Regions from separate parts of the Pantoea sp. X-Soil-MYKO-1785 genome, predicted to be linked through region 1. Evidence: predicted binding sites of a transcription regulator. Region 1 holds the regulator's gene; the other holds the start of a gene.
The links. Region 1 encodes PurR, which represses purine synthesis genes. Its sites were predicted from a motif close to CANGCAAACGTTTGCNTG; they were not measured.
Positions count from the first base shown of each region.

Region 1 (4,341 bases):
CGGTGAATGTCAGTTCGCATAAAGCAGAGAAAAAGAGTGCGCGCGAAGATGAGCGCCGCAAGCGTCGCCCGTTGAAAACGTCGGCGAAGAAAACACGCGTCAGCCCGATCCAGAAGCTCAAACTCAAAAAACAGAAAAAAAGCGAACTCAGCGCCAGCCATCTTTCCGCAAAGAAAAGCAAAACTCCACTCAAAACCGCCAGTAAAAAACGTTACGGCCATCAGCGTACGCTCAAAACCGCAGACGCCAGCAGCAGTGACATCGGCACCATTAAAATGAGCAAGTCACATCGTCAGCGCTACCAGAAAGCGCGTGAGACGGCGATGACCAAGCTGATGGGCCAGCTGGGCAAACCCTATCAGTGGGGCGGCACCTCACCGCACACCGGTTTCGACTGCAGCGGCCTAGTCTGGTACGCCTATAAAGATCTGGTCAAGTTTAAGATCCCGCGTACCGCCAATGAGATGTACCACCTGCGCGACGCCGCGCCGGTAAAACGCGAGTCGCTGGAGAAAGGCGATTTAGTCTTCTTCCGGATTAATGGTCGCGGCACCGCCGATCACGTTGGGGTTTATCTCGGCAACGGCAAATTTATTCAGTCACCTCGCACCGGCAAAGATATTCAGATCAGTGCGCTGGGTGAAGATTACTGGCAGCGCCACTACATCGGCGCGCGGCGGGTAATGACCCCGAAAACCATTCGTTAAGCGGCTTCGCTACGCGAAAATCAAACAGAGAAAAGCCGGGCGATGCCCGGCTTTTTCATTAGTGCAGCACCGCTGTAAAGCTAAAGGCGACGATCATCAGCAGACAGCCGACGGTAGTCATCAGGGCCAGTTTCAAATCAGTACTCATTTAGCGCTCCTTAGTCACATATTTTGTAGGGATAAGCCATTTTCCCATAGGGGCTGGTAAAAATCTCGTTTTATCCGTTCAGCCTTGTTAGAATCCTGCCTTTGTTGCGCAACGCGCGCAATCCCGGTTCCGTTTGCTCTCCTTTTCAGGCGCTCATTACCCGCCAGACGCCTGTTTACCGGTCAGAAAAGCTGCATAATTGCGGGGAAAACCCTGAGCAGACGCAAACGTTTAACATTATGCTTATCATTGCGTTAGATAAGCCCTGGAGTCCGATTTTAATGGCAACAATTAAAGATGTGGCAAAACGCGCCGGCGTCTCAACGACCACCGTTTCGCACGTCATCAACAAAACGCGTTTTGTCGCTGAAGAGACGCGCAACGCGGTCTGGCAGGCGATTCAGGAACTGCACTATTCACCGAGCGCGGTGGCGCGCAGCCTGAAGGTGAATCACACCAAAACGCTGGGCCTGCTGGCAACCTCCAGCGAAGCGCCCTACTTTGCTGAAATTATTGAAGCGGTGGAGAATCACTGCTTCGATAAAGGCTACACCCTGATTCTGGGCAATGCGCACAACGACCTGCAAAAGCAGCGTGCCTATCTCAGCATGATGGCGCAGAAGCGCGTCGATGGACTGCTGGTGATGTGCTCTGAGTATCCGGACGATCTGTTAAAGATGCTGGAAGAGAATCGCAATATCCCGATGGTGGTGATGGACTGGGGTGAATCACGCGCTGACTTCACCGACACGGTGCTGGATAATGCCTTTCAGGGCGGCTACCTGGCCGGACGTTATCTGATTGAGCGCGGTCACCGTGATATTGGCGCGATTCCCGGCCAGATGGAACGCAACACCGGCGGCGGACGTCACGCGGGTTTCCTCAAGGCGCTGGAAGAAGCAGGCATTCAGCCGCGTGCCGAATGGATCGTGCAGGGCGACTTCGAGCCGGAGTCGGGCTATCAGGCGATGCAGCAGATCCTGTCGCAGAAACAGCGTCCGACTGCGGTGTTCTGCGGGGGCGATATCATGGCGATGGGCGCGATTTGCGCCGCCGATGAGATGGGATTGCGGGTGCCGCAGGACATTTCGGTGATCGGTTATGACAATGTGCGCAACGCGCGCTACTTTGCGCCTGCGCTGACCACGGTGCATCAGCCAAAAGCGCAACTGGGTGAGAAAGCGCTGGAGATGTTGCTGGATCGCATCACCAGTAAACGTGAGATTTCTCAGACCATCGAAGTACACCCAACGCTGATTGAACGCCGTTCGGTGGCTGACGGTCCGTTCCGCGACTACCGCCGTTAATCTTCGCTTAACCACTCCTGATTAAGCGTTTGCGCATCACCCAGATAGCTGAGTAACCAGCCCGTTGCCGGTGATGCGCGATCTTCCGCCCAGCTTACGCAACAGGGACTGTCCGGAAACGCGACCGGCAACGTTAATTCTACCAGCGCTCCGCTGTCCAGTAATGGCCGCGCCAGATGCCCAGGCACCATCGCCACGCACAATCCCTCCAGCACGCAATCCAGTCCGGTCTGCCATTCCGGCACCACCAGCCGACGCTGATTGTCGAGCGTCCACGTCATCCGGCGCGGCAGCGCGCGCGAGGTATCTTCCAGCACCAGCGACGGCCAGCTGCGCAGGGTGTCGTCGTCAATCTGGCTCACCCCGGTCAGCGGATGGTGGTGCGCCACCACACAACGCCAGTTGAGCGTCCCCATGTCGCGAAAGGCAAAGCGTCCGCCGACCGGTATCGCCTGAGTGGCACCGATAGCCACTTCAACCCGATCATCGGCCAGCGCATCCCAGACGCCGTTAAACACTTCATAACTGATGTGCAACTCCATGTCGGGGAAATGGCGGTAAAAATCCTTGACTAACTGCCGGGTGCGCTGCGGCTTGACGATGCAGTCGACCGCAATACTCAGCTGTCCACGCCAGCCGTTAGCCAGCTGCTGACACTGGCGGCGGGTGGCGAGCATTTTTTTGATAACGCTGCGCCCTTCCCGGACAAAATGCTCGCCGGCGGGGGTTAATACCACCTCGCGATGCTGGCGCTCAAACAGCGGTACCGCCAGCCACGTTTCCAGCTGACGCACGGTGTAGCTGATAGCTGACGGCACCCGATGCAGCTCCTGCGCCGCGGCGCTGAAGCTGCCACCGCGCGCCACCGCATCCACCACCTCTAAAGCATATTCTGACCACATAATCTGCCTTCAAATTTTTTAACAGCAACCGGCAAATATTAGCGTTTCACAGCGGCAAACGCACCTTTTACACTCTGCCGCGTTCAACCTGCAAAATGAGAATCAGATGTCACCGTCAAAAGGATTTATGCCGTATCTCGCTCTGCTGAGCATGCTGGGCTTTTTAGCCACCGATATGTACCTGCCCGCCTTTGGCGCGATGCAGCAAACCTTTAACACCTCACCCGGCCTGATCAGCGCCAGTATGAGCCTGTTCCTGGCGGGATTTGCCTGCGGTCAGCTGTTCTGGGGACCACTGTCAGACCGCATCGGCCGCAAGCCGGTATTGCTGGCCGGTCTGGCGCTGTTTGCCGTCGGCTGCGCCGGTATGCTGTGGGTCAATGATATTTATCTGATGCTGGCGCTGCGCTTTGTTCAGGCGATCGGCGTCTGTGCCGCAGCCGTTAGCTGGCAGGCGCTGGTAGTCGATCGCTATCCGGCGGCGCGGGCCAACAAAGTGTTCGCCACCATTATGCCGCTGGTGGCGCTCTCACCGGCGCTGGCACCGTTGCTGGGTGCCTGGCTGATCGGCCATTTTCACTGGCGTTCTATTTTCCTGGTGCTGACGCTGATTGCCGTGGCGCTGATCCTTACCACCCTGCGCCTGCCGGGCAGCCGTAAAGCCAAAGGTGAACAAGGCGCACAGCCTGGTTTTTTCACCCTGCTGAAGTCGCGGGTCTACAGCGGCAACGTGCTGATCTACTCCGCCTGCTCCGCCAGCTTTTTTGCCTGGCTGACCGGCTCGCCGTTTATTCTGGCCGATCTGGGCCTGACGCCCGCCGACATCGGTCTGAGCTATCTGCCACAGACGGTTGCATTCCTGATTGGCGGTTTCGGCTGCCGCGCCCTGCTCAACCGTTTTACTGGCGCACAGTTGCTGCCGTGGCTGCTGGCGATCTATAGCCTGAGCATTCTGGCGCTGTTTGCGGTTGCGCTTTCCGGCCACAGTACGCTGGTCAACCTGCTGCTGCCGTTCTGCGGCATGGCGCTGGCCAATGGTGCCATCTACCCGATCGTGGTTTCCGCTGCGCTGATGCCTTTCCCTGACGCCACCGGTAAAGCGGCAGCATTGCAGAATACTCTGCAACTGGGATTATGCTTCGCCGCCAGCCTGGCCGTCTCGGCCGGACTGACGCAGCCGCTGCTGACCACTACCCTGATGATGGCGCTGACTATCCTGCTCGCCCTGCTCGGCTTCGTGATGCAGCGTGTTGCAAACGCACAATCTGATGTTGCCA
Region 1 covers NZ_AP036000.1:1,795,190-1,799,530, reverse strand. The annotation lists gene AC6I8D_RS08365 (C40 family peptidase) at 1-707, shown strand, start outside; gene cydH (cytochrome bd-I oxidase subunit CydH) at 766-855, opposite strand; gene purR (HTH-type transcriptional repressor PurR) at 1,137-2,162, shown strand; gene punR (DNA-binding transcriptional activator PunR) at 2,159-3,064, opposite strand; gene punC (purine nucleoside transporter PunC) at 3,171-4,341, shown strand, end outside.

Region 2 (4,341 bases), 1.4 Mb from region 1:
AATTTAAATAATTTGCGTTAAGTCACGGCCGGGTCCGTCAGGCAAATTTGTGTTAAATAACGCCAGAGTAATTCACGTTGCAGCAAGCCGACCAATGCAGCCACGCTGCTGTAACGCGAAGTATGAAGGCGGTTTCCGCCAAAATAATTCGTGCTACAGCAAGGCGGCAAACGCAGGAGTCCCTGGGAGCTGACATCAGTCAGTGACCAGGGCGAAAAAGTGCAGCCAACGCGGCTCTAGTACGAAGAATGAAGGCGGTTTCCGCCAAAATAATTCGTGCTACAGCAAGGCGGCAAACGCAGGAGTCCCTGGGAGCTGACATCAGTCAGTGACCAGGGCGAAAAAGTGCAGCCAACGCGGCTGTAGTGCGAAGTATGAAGGCGGATAATTCTGTGCTAACTATCCGGGCATAAACTGCTCCCATCTTTCCAGAGGAGATCAGCCATGCGCGTGTTATTGGTTGAAGATGATGAAATGATCGGCGCGAACCTGCAGCAGGCTTTAGAGGGCGCGGGCTGGTCGGTAGATTGGGTACGCGATGGCGTTTTTGCCCATAATGCCTGGAGCGAAGGCGGCTACAGCTGCGTGTTGCTGGATCTCGGCTTGCCGCGTGATGACGGATTGCAGGTGTTGCGCCGGGCGCGCGGGCGCGGCGATTCCACGCCGGTGCTGATTCTGACGGCACGCGATACCGTGGCGCAGCGGGTGCAGGGGCTCGACAGCGGCGCTGACGATTACCTGCTTAAACCGTTCGATTTACAGGAAGTGCTGGCCCGGATGCGGGCGATTACCCGACGTCGCCACGGTGCGGCCGACTCGGTGCTCGGCAGTGGCGACGTGCAGCTGGATATGATGACCCGTGAAGTGCTGTATAAGGGCCAGCGCGAGCAGCTGACCGCGCGTGAATATGCCCTGCTTTATGCTCTGCTGGAGCGTCCGGGTGCCATTCTTTCTCGCGAGCAGCTGGAGAATCGCATTTACGGCTGGGGCGACGAAGTGAGCAGCAACGCGGTCGATGTGCTGATTCACGGGATGCGGCGCAAACTGGATAACGACGCGATTCGTAACGTCCGCGGACTGGGCTGGCGGGTGCCGGCAATATGAAATCGTTCCCCTTTATGCGCTCATTGCGCAATAAATTACTCAGTACGCTGCTGATTATTCATCTGCTGATGATCGGCGGCGTCACCTGGTATTTCTTCAGCTGCTACGGCGATATGATGGGCACCATGAAGGACGATCAGCTGTCGAAAATCGCTGATGCCTGGTCCACCAACAAACAGATGCCGGCGCTGACACCATTGATCACGCCTGATAAAGCCAAGAGCGCCTTTGTGGTACAGCTGTGGGATAACCAGGGCCGGCTGCGCGCCAGCTCATGGCCGGAACTGCACGCGCCGCTGCAAACCCAGCGCGGTTACCGTGATGTAGACGTAGGGCACTGTGATGACTGTGAATGGCGCATCTACACCCGACCGGGCCAGCCTGGCAGTGAGATCAAGACCATTCAGGTGATGCACAATCTCAGCTACATGAAAGCGCTGATGGTAAAACGGGCGCTGGCGGCGATCATTCCATTGATCCTGATGATGCCGCTATCGCTGCTGGTGATCTGGCTGGTGGTCCGCAAGATCACCCGCGATCTGCAGGTCGCCTCGCGGCAGATTGCGGCGCAGGAGACGCACCATCCGCACAATGTCTCACCCGAAGGGCTGCCGGATGAGATCCTGCCGCTGGTCGCCGCGTATAACTCGTTGCTGAACAAGCTGCGTGAGGCCTGGTCGTCGCAGCGGCAGTTCCTCGAAGATGCCGCCCATGAACTGCGTACGCCGGTCACCGCTGTCACGTTGCAGCTGGAGAACCTGCGGCAGCATATTCAGCCTGGCGAGGCCAGCCGGCAGTTCAGTCAGCTCGAAGCGGGCGTGACGCGCACCCGGCATCTGGTAACCCAGTTACTGAACGTGTCACGTCAGGAAGATCAAAGTGTGGTCGCCAGCATTGAGCAAATTGAACTGGAAGATCTGCTGAAAGAGAGCATTGAACAGTTAATGGTGGTGGCGGATAAACGCGGCATTGATATCGGCTTTAATGGTTCGACCCAGTATCGTCTGCAGGCCAGTCGGTCTGAACTGCGCAGCCTGTTTGATAACCTGATTGGTAACGCCATGTTGCACACCCCGGAAGGCAGCCTGGTGGATGTTCTGCTGCATCGGGTGGCGGGCCGGACGGTGGTCGATATCGTCGATAACGGACCGGGAATGCCGGAAGCCTTTATTGAACGCGCCTTTGACCGATTCACCCGTTCGCCTGACGTTAAGGCGCAGGGCAGCGGCCTCGGCTTATCGATTGTGCGCAGCGTCGCGCAGAAGCATCAGATTCAGGTCGCCCTCTCCAATTGCCTGACGCCACAGGGTGCCATTTGTGGTTTGCAGGTCCGCGTCACTTTTCCCTGATCCCGCCCATTTGATCACGAACCAGACAACGTAAACGGTTGCCTGGTTCCGTTCGCTTACTGCCATTATTGTGAAGCGCATCACATTTTCACTGAATTGTAATGCAACACTTTTTGACAAACGTGAGCAAAATCTATTTTCTATCGCTGTGTTGCAGGCACGCTACGCGAGCTGAAAACTGGCTGTTTTGTCCTGAATAACTCACTCCCCACCCAGGGATCGACTTCTCTCTGACTGCGCCTGCTGTGCAGCGGTCAAAAGCATGTGGTTAATGATAATGAAATTCAAAACGTTGATAGCAGGTGCCGTGCTGGCATGTTCCTGGACAGGTGTTGCGCAAGCCGCTGATAGCGATCCGCAATACCTGTCCGACTGGTGGCATCAGAGCGTAAACGTGGTGGGCAGCTACCACACCCGCTTTGGGCCACAGTTCAACAACGACGTTTATCTGGAATATGAAGCGTTTGCCAAAAAAGACTGGTTCGATTTTTATGGTTATCTCGATCTGACCAACTTCTTCGGCGTCGGTAACAGCAACGCCAACGGTATCTTTGACCACGGTTCTCCGATGTTTATGGAGATTGAACCGCGCTTCTCAATCGACAAACTGACCGGTACCAGCCTGGCGTTTGGACCGTTCAAAGAGTGGTATTTCGCCAATAACTACATTTACGACATGGGCCGTAACAGCGATAACCGCCAGAACACCTGGTACATGGGTCTGGGCACCGATATCGATACCCACAGCGATGTGGGCCTGTCACTCAACGTTTATGCCAAATACCAGTGGGAAAACTACGGCGCCGCGAATGAAAACAGCTGGGATGGCTATCGCTTCAAGGTGAAATATTTCGTGCCGATCACCACGCTGTGGGGCGGTAACCTTGGCTATGTAGGCTTTACCAACTTTGACTGGGGCTCCGATCTTAACGAGAAAGGCGGATCGTCGCGCACCAGCAACTCTATCGCCTCCAGTCACATCCTGTCGCTGGGTTACGATCACTGGCACTTTTCGGCCGTGGCGCGTTATTTCCACAATGGCGGTCAGTGGGCGGATGGGCAGGAGCTGAATTTCGGCAACGGTCCGTTTGAAGTGAAATCGACCGGCTGGGGTTACTATCTGGTAGCGGGTTACAACTTCTGATAAGCACGTGGCTGGCTGCAAAGCTGGCCACAGTGACTGTGACCTGAAAACGGCGCCGCTGTTGCCGGCGCCGATCGGCTAATCCACGCAATTATTCCTGCGGTTTCACCACGTTAATGCGCCATGGAATGCCGAATTTATCGATAAACATCGCAAATCCATTCGACCAGAACGTCTCCTGCCACGGGGTCGTCACTTTACCGCCCACTGACAGTTTCTCAAACCAGGTTTTACCCTGCTCCGCGTCAGTGGTGGCGAGGCTGACCGCGTAACCAGCATGATCGGACGCAGGCGGCTTCTGGGTGTTACCGTCGCTCAGCATCAACTCTCCCTGACCGATGCGCAGATGTGCGTGCATGATTTTTTCCGGCGGCTGTGGCGGCGCGGATTGATCGCCGACCTGCTCGCCCTGCTCTGGCATGTCGCCAAAGGTCATTTTCTCCAGCAGTTTCCCGCCTGTGGCCTGCAGGTAAAACCCGATTGCCTCTTCACAGCGACCATAGAGAAACAGATATGGACAGACTTGCATCGTCACCTCCGATTGTGGGTTGAACTCACGTTTACGCGAATACACCAAGTGTAGACGATGAAAGAACGCTGCCGCTCAGCGCTGGCAATAACGGCGAAATAACTGCGCCATATAACTGCTCATCGGGGTCAGCGCAGTATCCTTACGCTGAATCAGATAAAACATCGCTTTGGGCAACGGCTCATCCAGCGTCAGCGCCACCAGCGACCGGCCGA
Region 2 covers NZ_AP036000.1:352,751-357,091, reverse strand. The annotation lists gene AC6I8D_RS01585 (response regulator) at 445-1,104, shown strand; gene AC6I8D_RS01580 (sensor histidine kinase) at 1,101-2,453, shown strand; gene AC6I8D_RS01575 (nucleoside-specific channel-forming protein Tsx) at 2,731-3,597, shown strand; gene yjdN (VOC family metalloprotein YjdN) at 3,689-4,126, opposite strand; gene AC6I8D_RS01565 (LysR family transcriptional regulator) at 4,202-4,341, opposite strand, start outside.
Region 2: the regulator PurR is predicted to act here: its motif matches at 2,481-2,498, upstream of AC6I8D_RS01575 (nucleoside-specific channel-forming protein Tsx).